Regions from separate parts of the Lysinibacillus sp. 2017 genome, predicted to be linked through region 2. Evidence: a T-box and tRNA genes for the amino acid it is inferred to sense, from the RefSeq annotation. Region 2 holds a T-box; the other holds one or more tRNA genes.
What was found. A T-box is a leader RNA that pairs with one kind of tRNA and senses whether it is charged. The one in region 2 lies ahead of ileS (isoleucine--tRNA ligase), so its partner is inferred to be a tRNA-Ile.

Region 1: it has a tRNA-Ile gene. The T-box ahead of ileS (isoleucine--tRNA ligase) is inferred to sense a tRNA for this amino acid. The anticodon was not compared.

The regions. Positions count from the first base shown of each region.
Region 1 is NZ_CP029002.1:3,197,209-3,203,516, forward strand. Features, by position in the region: tRNA gene DCE79_RS15675 (tRNA-Phe) at 1-32, opposite strand, end outside; tRNA gene DCE79_RS15680 (tRNA-Asp) at 54-129, opposite strand; tRNA gene DCE79_RS15685 (tRNA-Met) at 134-208, opposite strand; tRNA gene DCE79_RS15690 (tRNA-Val) at 231-306, opposite strand; tRNA gene DCE79_RS15695 (tRNA-Glu) at 330-404, opposite strand; tRNA gene DCE79_RS15700 (tRNA-Ser) at 422-513, opposite strand; tRNA gene DCE79_RS15705 (tRNA-Asn) at 524-599, opposite strand; rRNA gene rrf (5S ribosomal RNA) at 614-729, opposite strand; rRNA gene DCE79_RS15715 (23S ribosomal RNA) at 865-3,792, opposite strand; tRNA gene DCE79_RS15720 (tRNA-Ala) at 4,024-4,099, opposite strand; tRNA gene DCE79_RS15725 (tRNA-Ile) at 4,135-4,211, opposite strand; rRNA gene DCE79_RS15730 (16S ribosomal RNA) at 4,308-5,860, opposite strand; gene DCE79_RS15735 (nucleotidyltransferase-like protein) at 6,203-6,308, opposite strand, start outside.
Region 2 is NZ_CP029002.1:898,673-904,980, reverse strand. Features, by position in the region: gene DCE79_RS03995 (AzlD domain-containing protein) at 1-128, opposite strand, end outside; gene DCE79_RS03990 (AzlC family ABC transporter permease) at 125-799, opposite strand; gene ileS (isoleucine--tRNA ligase) at 965-3,730, opposite strand; T-box leader at 3,782-4,005, opposite strand; gene DCE79_RS03980 (DivIVA domain-containing protein) at 4,074-4,619, opposite strand; gene DCE79_RS03975 (YlmH family RNA-binding protein) at 4,713-5,501, opposite strand; gene DCE79_RS03970 (YggT family protein) at 5,698-5,958, opposite strand; gene DCE79_RS03965 (cell division protein SepF) at 5,982-6,308, opposite strand, start outside.

The sequences.
Region 1 (6,308 bases), 1.4 Mb from region 2:
ATCTAATGCTCTACCAACTGAGCTACTGACCCATATATGTATTATTTATAAAATGGCGGTCCCGACCGGGATCGAACCGGCGATCTCCTGCGTGACAGGCAGGCATGTTAACCGCTACACCACGGGACCATTTTGGTTGCGGGGACAGGACTTGAACCTGTGACCTTCGGGTTATGAGCCCGACGAGCTACCACTGCTCCACCCCGCGACAATATTATTAAGTTAATTAATGGTGGAGGATGACGGGCTCGAACCGCCGACCCCCTGCTTGTAAGGCAGGTGCTCTCCCAGCTGAGCTAATCCTCCATGCTGGACTTCATAAATGTAAATGGTGACCCGTACGAGAATCGAACTCGTGTTACCGCCGTGAAAGGGCGGTGTCTTAACCGCTTGACCAACGGGCCATTTTTTAAAGTTTGGCTGGCGGAGAGTAAGGGATTTGAACCCTTGATGCAGTTTTACCCGCATACACGATTTCCAATCGTGCTCCTTCGGCCTCTCGGACAACTCTCCAAGATTTAGATGGCTCCGAAGGCAGGACTCGAACCTGCGACCTGCCGGTTAACAGCCGGATGCTCTACCAACTGAGCTACTTCGGAATAATTTTATGTAAGCCTAGCGACGTCCTACTCTCACAGGGGGAAACCCCCAACTACCATCGGCGCTAAAGAGCTTAACTTCCGTGTTCGGTATGGGAACGGGTGTGACCTCTTTGCCATCATCACTAGACCTTTTTGAAAGACACAATTAATTATATCACACTTTACATTAACGTCAAGTGTTTTTAATGAATTTTTGATGATTTTATTCATCTTTTGTTCTTTCAAAACTGGATAAACGTTTCATTGAGTTATGCAATAAAATGTGGTTAAGTCCTCGACCGATTAGTATTCGTCAGCTCCATGTGTCACCACACTTCCACCTCGAACCTATCTACCTGATCGTCTTTCAGGGGTCTTACTTACTTGCGTAATGGGAAATCTCATCTTGAGGGGGGCTTCATGCTTAGATGCTTTCAGCACTTATCCCGTCCACACATAGCTACCCAGCGATGCTCTTGGCAGAACAACTGGTACACCAGCGGTGTGTCCATCCCGGTCCTCTCGTACTAAGGACAGCTCCTCTCAAATTTCCTACGCCCACGACGGATAGGGACCGAACTGTCTCACGACGTTCTGAACCCAGCTCGCGTACCGCTTTAATGGGCGAACAGCCCAACCCTTGGGACCGACTACAGCCCCAGGATGCGATGAGCCGACATCGAGGTGCCAAACCTCCCCGTCGATGTGGACTCTTGGGGGAGATAAGCCTGTTATCCCCGGGGTAGCTTTTATCCGTTGAGCGATGGCCCTTCCATGCGGAACCACCGGATCACTAAGCCCGTCTTTCGACCCTGCTCGACTTGTAGGTCTCGCAGTCAAGCTCCCTTATGCCTTTACACTCTTCGAATGATTTCCAACCATTCTGAGGGAACCTTTGGGCGCCTCCGTTACTCTTTAGGAGGCGACCGCCCCAGTCAAACTGTCCGCCTGACACTGTCTCCTACCCCGCTAAGGGGTATGGGTTAGAAGTTCAATACAACCAGGGTAGTATCCCACTGACGCCTCCTCCGAAGCTGGCGCTCCGGAATCTCTGGCTCCTACCTATCCTGTACAAGTTGTACCAAAATTCAATATCAGGCTACAGTAAAGCTCCACGGGGTCTTTCCGTCCTGTCGCGGGTAACCTGCATCTTCACAGGTACTATAATTTCACCGAGTCTCTCGTTGAGACAGTGCCCAGATCGTTACGCCTTTCGTGCGGGTCGGAACTTACCCGACAAGGAATTTCGCTACCTTAGGACCGTTATAGTTACGGCCGCCGTTTACTGGGGCTTCAATTCGCAGCTTCGCTTGCGCTAACCACTCCTCTTAACCTTCCAGCACCGGGCAGGCGTCAGCCCCTATACGTCACCTTACGGTTTTGCAGAGACCTGTGTTTTTGCTAAACAGTCGCCTGGGCCTATTCACTGCGGCTCTTCATGGCTATTCACCTTAAAGAGCACCCCTTCTCCCGAAGTTACGGGGTCATTTTGCCGAGTTCCTTAACGAGAGTTCTCTCGCACACCTTAGGATTCTCTCCTCGACTACCTGTGTCGGTTTGCGGTACGGGCACCTCTCACCTCGATAGAGGCTTTTCTTGGCAGCGTGAAATCAGGAACTTCGCTCATACGAGCTCGTCATCACAGCTCAACGTTAAAGTATGCGGATTTGCCTACATACACGCCTTACTGCTTGAACAGAGACAACCAACGCTCTGCTTACCCTATCCTACTGCGTCCCCCCATTTCTCAAACGGTGAGGAGGTGGTACAGGAATATCAACCTGTTGTCCATCGCCTACGCCTATCGGCCTCGGCTTAGGTCCCGACTAACCCTGAGCGGACGAGCCTTCCTCAGGAAACCTTAGTCATACGGTGCATGGGATTCTCACCCATGTTTCGCTACTCATACCGGCATTCTCACTTCTAAGCGCTCCACCAGTCCTTCCGGTCTGACTTCAACGCCCTTAGAACGCTCTCCTACCACGCATCCATACGGATGCATCCACAGCTTCGGTGAATCGTTTAGCCCCGATACATTTTCGGCGCAGTGTCACTCGACCAGTGAGCTATTACGCACTCTTTAAATGATGGCTGCTTCTAAGCCAACATCCTGGTTGTCTAAGCAACGCCACATCCTTTTCCACTTAACGATTACTTTGGGACCTTAGCTGGTGGTCTGGGCTGTTTCCCTTTTGACTACGGATCTTATCACTCGCAGTCTGACTCCCGTGTATAAATATCTGGCATTCGGAGTTTGTCTGAATTCGGTAACCCGAGATGGGCCCCTAGTCCAAACAGTGCTCTACCTCCAGTATTCTCAATCACGAGGCTAGCCCTAAAGCTATTTCGGAGAGAACCAGCTATCTCCAGGTTCGATTGGAATTTCTCCGCTACCCACACCTCATCCCCGCATTTTTCAACATGCGTGGGTTCGGGCCTCCAGTAAGTGTTACCTCACCTTCACCCTGGACATGGGTAGATCACCTGGTTTCGGGTCTACGACCACGTACTAATTCGCCCTATTCAGACTCGCTTTCGCTGCGGCTCCGTCTTCTCAACTTAACCTCGCACGTAATCGTAACTCGCCGGTTCATTCTACAAAAGGCACGCTATCACCCATTAACGGGCTCTAACTACTTGTAGGCACACGGTTTCAGGATCTATTTCACTCCCCTTCCGGGGTGCTTTTCACCTTTCCCTCACGGTACTGGTTCACTATCGGTCACTAGGTAGTATTTAGCCTTGGGAGATGGTCCTCCCAGATTCCGACGGAATTTCACGTGTTCCGCCGTACTCAGGATACACTCTGGAGGGAATGAACTTTTGACTACAGGGCTTTTACCTTGTTTCGCGGACCTTTCCAAGTCGCTTCGTCTAGCTCATTCTTTTGTAACTCCGTATAGAATGTCCTACAACCCCAAAGAGCAAGCTCTTTGGTTTGGGCTCTTCCCGTTTCGCTCGCCGCTACTCAGGGAATCGAATTTTCTTTCTGTTCCTGCAGGTACTTAGATGTTTCAGTTCTCTGCGTCTGTCCTCATCACGCTATGAATTCACGTGTAGATACTATCCGATTAAAGATAGTGGGTTCCCCCATTCGGAAATCCCCGGATCAAAGCTTACTTACAGCTCCCCGAGGCATATCGGTGTTAGTGCCGTCCTTCATCGACTCCTAGTGCCAAGGCATCCACCGTGCGCCCTTATTAACTTAACCAAAAGTTTAGTTAAACTTGAACAAGTTCAAGATTTAAGTTTGCACGTCAATTACTTGACGTTTGTGATCTATCATTACTAATAGAAAATTTGTTTATTGCTTTCAATGTCGTTTTATCCAGTTTTCAAAGAACAAAGCAGCTGACTTCAATCACATCGTGAATAAGCTTCGCTGAATTTGCTTCATACAGCTTTGCGACAATAGCGCTAGTGTAAGGAACAAATATTTTATTGGTGGAGCCTAGCGGGATCGAACCGCTGACCTCCTGCGTGCAAGGCAGGCGCTCTCCCAGCTGAGCTAAGGCCCCAATGTTTGTATAAGAGGTATATAAAATAATTTATATGGTGGGCCTAAATGGACTCGAACCATCGACCTCACGCTTATCAGGCGTGCGCTCTAACCAGCTGAGCTATAGGCCCTCTTAGAAGATATAAATTTGTTTCATAAACCTTCAAAACTGAACAGCAAACGTTAATGTTTCATTCCCCGAAGGAATGATTCCGAAAAATCCTTAGAAAGGAGGTGATCCAGCCGCACCTTCCGATACGGCTACCTTGTTACGACTTCACCCCAATCATCTATCCCACCTTCGGCGGCTGGCTCCACAAGGGTTACCTCACCGACTTCGGGTGTTACAAACTCTCGTGGTGTGACGGGCGGTGTGTACAAGGCCCGGGAACGTATTCACCGTGGCATGCTGATCCACGATTACTAGCGATTCCGGCTTCATGTAGGCGAGTTGCAGCCTACAATCCGAACTGAGAACGATTTTATCGGATTAGCTCCCCCTCGCGGGTTGGCAACCGTTTGTATCGTCCATTGTAGCACGTGTGTAGCCCAGGTCATAAGGGGCATGATGATTTGACGTCATCCCCACCTTCCTCCGGTTTATCACCGGCAGTCTCCTTAGAGTGCCCAACTAAATGATGGCAACTAAGAACAAGGGTTGCGCTCGTTGCGGGACTTAACCCAACATCTCACGACACGAGCTGACGACAACCATGCACCACCTGTCACCGTTGTCCCCGAAGGGAAAACTGTATCTCTACAGTGGTCAATGGGATGTCAAGACCTGGTAAGGTTCTTCGCGTTGCTTCGAATTAAACCACATGCTCCACCGCTTGTGCGGGCCCCCGTCAATTCCTTTGAGTTTCAGTCTTGCGACCGTACTCCCCAGGCGGAGTGCTTAATGCGTTAGCTGCAGCACTGAGGGGCGGAAACCCCCCAACACTTAGCACTCATCGTTTACGGCGTGGACTACCAGGGTATCTAATCCTGTTTGCTCCCCACGCTTTCGCGCCTCAGTGTCAGTTACAGACCAGATAGTCGCCTTCGCCACTGGTGTTCCTCCAAATCTCTACGCATTTCACCGCTACACTTGGAATTCCACTATCCTCTTCTGCACTCAAGTTCCCCAGTTTCCAATGACCCTCCACGGTTGAGCCGTGGGCTTTCACATCAGACTTAAGGAACCACCTGCGCGCGCTTTACGCCCAATAATTCCGGACAACGCTTGCCACCTACGTATTACCGCGGCTGCTGGCACGTAGTTAGCCGTGGCTTTCTAACAAGGTACCGTCAAGGTAGCGCCAGTTACTACGCTACTTGTTCTTCCCTTGCAACAGAGTTTTACGAACCGAAATCCTTCTTCACTCACGCGGCATTGCTCCATCAGGCTTTCGCCCATTGTGGAAGATTCCCTACTGCTGCCTCCCGTAGGAGTCTGGGCCGTGTCTCAGTCCCAGTGTGGCCGATCACCCTCTCAGGTCGGCTACGCATCGTTGCCTTGGTGAGCCGTTACCTCACCAACTAGCTAATGCGCCGCGGGCCCATCTTACAGTGACAGCCGAAACCGTCTTTCAATAACTCTCCATGAGGAGAAAAATATTATTCGGTATTAGCTCCGGTTTCCCGAAGTTATCCCAATCTGTAAGGTAGGTTACCCACGTGTTACTCACCCGTCCGCCGCTAAATCAAAAGAAGCAAGCTTCTTCGTCATTCGCTCGACTTGCATGTATTAGGCATGCCGCCAGCGTTCGTCCTGAGCCAGGATCAAACTCTCCATAATAGTTAGTTTGAAAGCTCATTTGCTTTGCTAGCGTATCAACTAAAAGTTGATATCTATTTTTGCTTCATTTAAGAAGCTTTGTTTCATTAACGTTGCTTGTTCAGTTTTCAAGGTTCATTTGATTTCGTGTGTCGTTTTTGCGACTTCTCTAATTTAACATCTTTGTTTTTCTTTGTCAATAACTTTTTTAAAAAAGTTATTTGAGCTATTCTAACAATTTAGAAGTTGTTATTTCGTTTACGTCTTAGCGACATTTAATATATTACAATACTATACACATAAACGTCAACACTTTTTTAAAAATCATTTTCAGAGCGTTATGAAACGCTCTGAAATAATATACTATAATCCATATTCTCTTTCAACAAATTGTCTATCAATATAATAGTTACGATGGAATATAGCCTCATTCTTCGCTATTACCGTTTCCACAAGTATAAGACCTTTT
Region 2 (6,308 bases):
GCAAGCCAACGTAATACAATGGCTGGTAGTTTCATATTTTTTACTAATACAAACGGCAATATTCTCGGCAGCCATGTCACCAACGCGCACCCTAAAATTAATAACATCATTGCTAAAGAGGTCGTCATTTTTCTGTAGCCACCCCAATCGTCGCAATAACCAATGTCGAAAGAAGCACTGCCAGATGCCCAGGCATAACGTACATCATTCCATACATACTCATGACCATGAAGACGATAAGTTTTAAGTAATGCATTAGTTTTTCTCTCGGAATACTCTCTAATGTTAAAACAAGTAATGCTATAAACATTGCTACAAGTGCATAGTCCAAGCCCCATTTTTCTGGATCAGGTAACCACTGTCCAATGACGCCTCCAATCGTACATGCAGCAATCCAAGTTGTATAGGCGGTAATGTTTAGTCCATCCATCCATTTGCCACCAAGACGTTTTTCTTTACTTGCAGCTACTACGGATACACCAAAAGTTTCATCCGTTAATAATGTACCAAAGCCAATATTTCGCAAAGTCGAGTGTTTCGTAAAATACGGAGCAATCGTTAGTGACATGAGCAAATGACGTAAATTTACGATGAAGATTGTCACAATGACTGCTGTAACAGGTGCGCCAGCTAAATAAAGTCCGCAAAAAATAAATTGTGCCGATCCCGCATAAACAAGTACGGACAATAAAAATACTTCAAGCACAGATATCCCTGATGCAATCCCAACTACACCAAATGCAACGCCAATGCTTATATAGCCAAGAAGCGTTGGAATGCAATCTTTAACACCTTGCATAAACGTGTCAGGCGTTCGGATATTATGTTGTGTTTGTTGCACGATTTATACCTCCTTGAAATTTCTTTTTATTCAGAAAAATAAAAAGAGTATAAAGAACGCCATTACCAATAAAGGTAACAGCGTTCAATAAAGTGAAACTTCAATCAGTTAATACTGGATTAATTATGCGTAATAGTTTTCGACTACATCTGCACAACGTTTACATAAAGTAGGATGTGCTTCAGAAGTACCAACTGTTTCTGAAATTGTCCAACAACGGTCACATTTTTCACCATCTGCTTTTTCTACGACTAAAGCTGTTTTCTCTAGTACTAAGCTTTCAGCAGGAGCTGCATCTTTGCTACCAGCGATTACAAATTGTGAAACGATTGACAATTGAGCAAAGTTAATGTGTGCATCATTTAATAATTCCACTGTTTCACTATCTGCATAAACTGAAATTTTCGCTTCTAATGATTTACCGATTGTTTTAACGTTACGTGCTTCTTCTAACGCTTTTAACACTTCGTTACGAACAGCGATAATTTTAGCCCATTTTGGACGTAATTCAGCAAAGTTTGCTTGTTCATCTACTTCTGGGAAATCTGTTAATTGAATTGATTGTTCTTTATCATCTAATTCTACATAGCCCCATAATTCTTCTGTAGTATGCGGAATGATTGGTGTTAATACTTTTAGTAACGCCATTAATGTATCATACATAACCGTTTGCATTGCACGACGATCTTTGTTATCAGTACCTTCGATGTATACAACGTCTTTTGCAATATCTAAGTAGAATGAAGAAAGTTCGATTGCTACGAAGTTATTTACTGTTGTATAAACTGTTGAGAAGTCATAACGTTCATATGCAGCGCGAATTGTTTTAATAACATCTTGTAGGCGCATGTACATGTATTGATCCATTTCACGTAAATCATTGTACGCTACACGGTCAGTTGATGCATTGAAATCTGTTACGTTACCATGTAAGAAACGTAATGTGTTACGTACTTTACGGTAAGTTTCAGAAACCTGTTTTAACATATCCATAGAAATACGAACGTCGGCTGTATAGTCAACTGATGCTACCCACATACGTAGAATATCAGCACCGTATTGGCTCATTACTTTTAATGGATCAATTGTATTACCAAGTGATTTCGACATTTTACGGCCTTCACCGTCTAATACGAAACCATGTGTTAATAAGCCTTTATATGGTGCATGACCATTAATCGCAACAGATGTAATTAATGATGAGTTGAACCATCCACGGTGTTGGTCAGAACCTTCTAAGTAAAGGTCAGCAGGATATTTCATACCGCGTTCAACTAATACGCCTTGGTGAGATGATCCTGAGTCGAACCATACGTCCATAATGTCATTTTCTTTTGTAAATTTACCGTTCGGGCTACCTGGATGTGTAAAGCCTTCAGGTAATAATTCTTTTACTTCTTTTTGGAACCAAATATTTGAACCGTGTTCACGGAATAATTTTGAAATATGAGCGATTGTTTCTGGTGTGATAATTGGTTCTTCGTTTTCAGCATAGAAAATTGGAATCGGAACACCCCATGCACGTTGACGAGAAATTACCCAGTCACCACGGTCACGAATCATATTGTAAAGACGCGTTTCACCCCATGCAGGTGTGAATTCTGTTGATTTTACTGCAGCAAGTAACTCATCACGGAACATTTCAACCGAAGCAAACCATTGTGGTGTTGCACGGAAAATTACTGGTTTTTTTGTACGCCAGTCATGTGGGTATGAGTGAGAGAACTTAGACACATTTAATAACGCGCCTTCTTCTTTTAATTTTTCAATGACTACTGGATTTGCTTTTTCATAGAATAAGCCTTCAAAGCCAGGTGCTTCATCTGTATAACAACCACCATTATCTACTGGTGATAAAATATCTAAACCGTAACGTTTACCGATTTGATAGTCATCTTCACCATGACCTGGTGCTGTGTGTACACAACCTGTACCCGCTTCAGCTGTTACATGATCGCCTACCATTACTAATGAATCACGTTTGTAAATTGGGTGTTCTGCAACTAACATGTCAAGCTCTTGGCCTTTTACTTCTTGGACGATTTCGTAAGTTTCCCAACCAAATGTAGCAGCTAATTTTTCTAGTAAATCTTTCATGACGATATACTTAGAACCATTTGCTTCGACTACAACATATGTGTATTCAGGATTTACTGAGATCCCTAAGTTTGCAGGAATTGTCCAAGGTGTTGTTGTCCAAATCACGAATTTCGCATCCGCTGGTACGACACCTTTGCTATCTTTAATACCGAATGCTACATAAATTGAATACGATTCAACATCTTTGTATTCGATTTCTGCTTCTGCTAATGCTGATTCAGAAGATGGCGACCAATATACAGGTTTTAAACCTTTGTAGATGTAGCCTTTTTCCGCCATTTTACCAAATACTTCGATTTGACGTGCTTCGAATTCTGGTTTTAATGTGATGTATGGGTTTGCCCAATCCGCACGAACACCTAAGCGTTGGAATTGTGCACTTTGGTTTGCAACTTGCTCATATGCATATTTTTCACAAAGTTCACGGAAATCAGCTACTGACATTTCTTTACGCTTAACGCCTTTGTTTGTTAACGCTTGTTCGATTGGTAAACCATGTGTATCCCAACCTGGAATATAATTTACGTGGAAACCAGTCATCGATTTATGACGGTTAATCATATCTTTAATTACTTTGTTTAATGCATGACCTGCATGGATGTTACCATTTGCATATGGGGGGCCATCATGTAATAAGAAGTGTGGGCGATCCTTTGTACGCTCCATCACTAATTTATTGATATCCATTTCATCCCACTGTGCTTGAATTTGTGGTTCTTTTGTCGGTAATCCACCGCGCATTGGGAAATCTGTTTTTGGCATTAATAATGTATCTTTATACTCTACCATTTGAAAAGCCTCCTAAAGTTTTTTGAATAGCAAAAAGCCCCTCAATCCCATAAAAGGGACGAGGAGCATGACTCTCGTGGTACCACCCTAAATTTGCTCATCTTTATAGACTTGCCTCATTAGACACTGTAACGTCGTGTAAAACGAAATAGCTTACTTTTTTCAGCCATTTAGCTCAAGAGTGATTTTCTATTTAGATGCTTCGTTCGAGCTTCCACCATCCTCGAATCGCTTTACCACAACACTAAATTTACTGTCTCCGTCTTTGCTTTTATGCAGATTGCATCCTATTCATTATTTTTCAGTATATGAAAAGGTTACACACAATGTCAAGTACGATTCCTTAATACATTACATTTCCTTCTGCTGAACTCTCTTGTTCTTCATCAGAACGATTTTGATCTTGAATTTCTGTAAGATCAACATCATATTCAAGTAAGTGTTCCCAATCATCGGTGTTCAATAAATCTAATTGTGCTTCGACAAGCATTTTAAAACGATTGCGGAATACTTTTGATTGTTTCTTTAATTCATCAATTTCAATCGTTACTTTACGTGCTTTCGTTAATGCATCATTAATAATACGATCTGCATTTTTTTCTGCTTCTTTCACGATTAACTTGGCTTCTTTTTGAGAGTTGCGGCGAACTTCATCAGCCGCCTCTTGTGCTACAACGATTGATCTTTGCAATGTATCTTCTAATGAATTGTAGTGATTCATCCGTTCAGACATTATTTTTACTTTGTCTTCTAATTCTTTTCTTTCACGTAAAATAATCTCATAATCTTTAATAATTTGATCTAAAAACTCATTGACCTCATCTTCAGCATATCCACGGAATCCACGGGCAAATTCTTTATTATGTATATCAAGAGGTGATAATGGCATCTCGTTCTACTCTCCTTTACGAACAGTTCTTTTAAATATTATAATCTTTTCTAAAGTGAATAACATCCTATTTTCACAAAAAACACTGGTTTATTATGTTTTTTGCTCTAAACGTCCTACTTGTAGGCGAATTTTATCCTTTTTCGTACGTCCTTCTGTCATAATAACCTTCATTCGACCAAATCCACGTGCCGAAACAATATCGCCTTCTTGTAGCTCAAATGCAACAGCTTCACGCACCGTCCAATTGACTTTTACCTTTCCCGCGTTAATTAAGCTTTGTGATTTTTGGCGAGAAATATTAGCAATCGTTGCTAAGACAACATCTAAGCGCATAGAAGAAACGGTGTAAGAATTTTCCACCCATTTTTCTTCATTTTGAATATAGGGTGTTGTTGCATCTACTTCTTCTAAATGCACCTTCACTTTTCCAATACTCGTCAAATGAGCACGTACATAATCAGCAATTTCCATAGTGAGTGCAAATTGTACCGTATTTTCAGTTAAACGAATATCTCCAAACTTACTTCGATCAAGACCAATTGATAATAGTGAACCTAGCACATCTGGATGACGTAGTTGAACAAATTTCGTCGGGTAATGAATCGAATAAATCGTAATTTGAAACTCTTCTTCAGCAGGCTCAAAATAGGACGGAGCAATCAGCATTCGTTTTCGTTCTGCATTTTCAAATAAACCTTCCGTAAACACCTTCAAGTCCTCCGACTGTTTAACAATCGATTCAACGATAAAGCGCTGTCTCGGGTCAAGAAAATCCGTCAACTTTGGTGCATAGCGATCCTCTACTTCACGCTGCCAACCGACAACCTGTTCAATAAAGGGTTGTTCATCTTTTCGAAAATGTTGTATTAGATGCTCCACAGAACTTACCTCTTTCTTTAAAAATGTATCTTTAAATATTCCACTATTTTCTATTTCCGAAACACTATTTTCTTTAGAAAAACATTTTACGGGCCAAATAATGTGAAATTTTATCTTTTCTTATGTTGCTTGAAAATTTCTTCCTTCTTAGCCGTTAAAAAAGAATTCCCCTACTTGCCGCAGGGGAATTACTTTACTATAACAAAAATCCGATGACGTTATAAACACCTTGTTCGATGAAAATTAATACGAAAAGACCGACAATTGGTGAAATATCGATCATACCAATCGGTGGGATAAACTTACGGAAAAATCCTAAATACGGTTCACAAGCCTTTTCTAAAAATCGTCCTACTGCAGATTCTTGTAGCGCTGGAATCCAAGACATTAGTATGTAAGCGATCAGCATATAACGATAAATCATAAATGCTGCGCTAACAATTGAAATAATTGTCATTTTTATACCTCACTAAATTTATATTATTCAAACGTTAGGTTTGAAATTTCACCTGATACTTCTACGTTTTCTGGTGTGCATAAAAAAATATCATTGCCGATACGTTGAATATCGCCACCTAGTGCATATACCGTACCACTTAAGAAATCGATAATTCGTTTTCCTTGATCACGGTCGATACGTTGAAGATTTACAACTGTTGCACGTTTATTTTTTAAGTGTTCTGCTATATCTTGTGCTTCCGCATAAACTCGTGGCTCTATTAAAACAAGCTTTGAATTTTTAGAAGATGAAGCTGCTTGTAAACTTACAACATTATTTTGTACAGAAACTTCATTTCGTGACTGTTG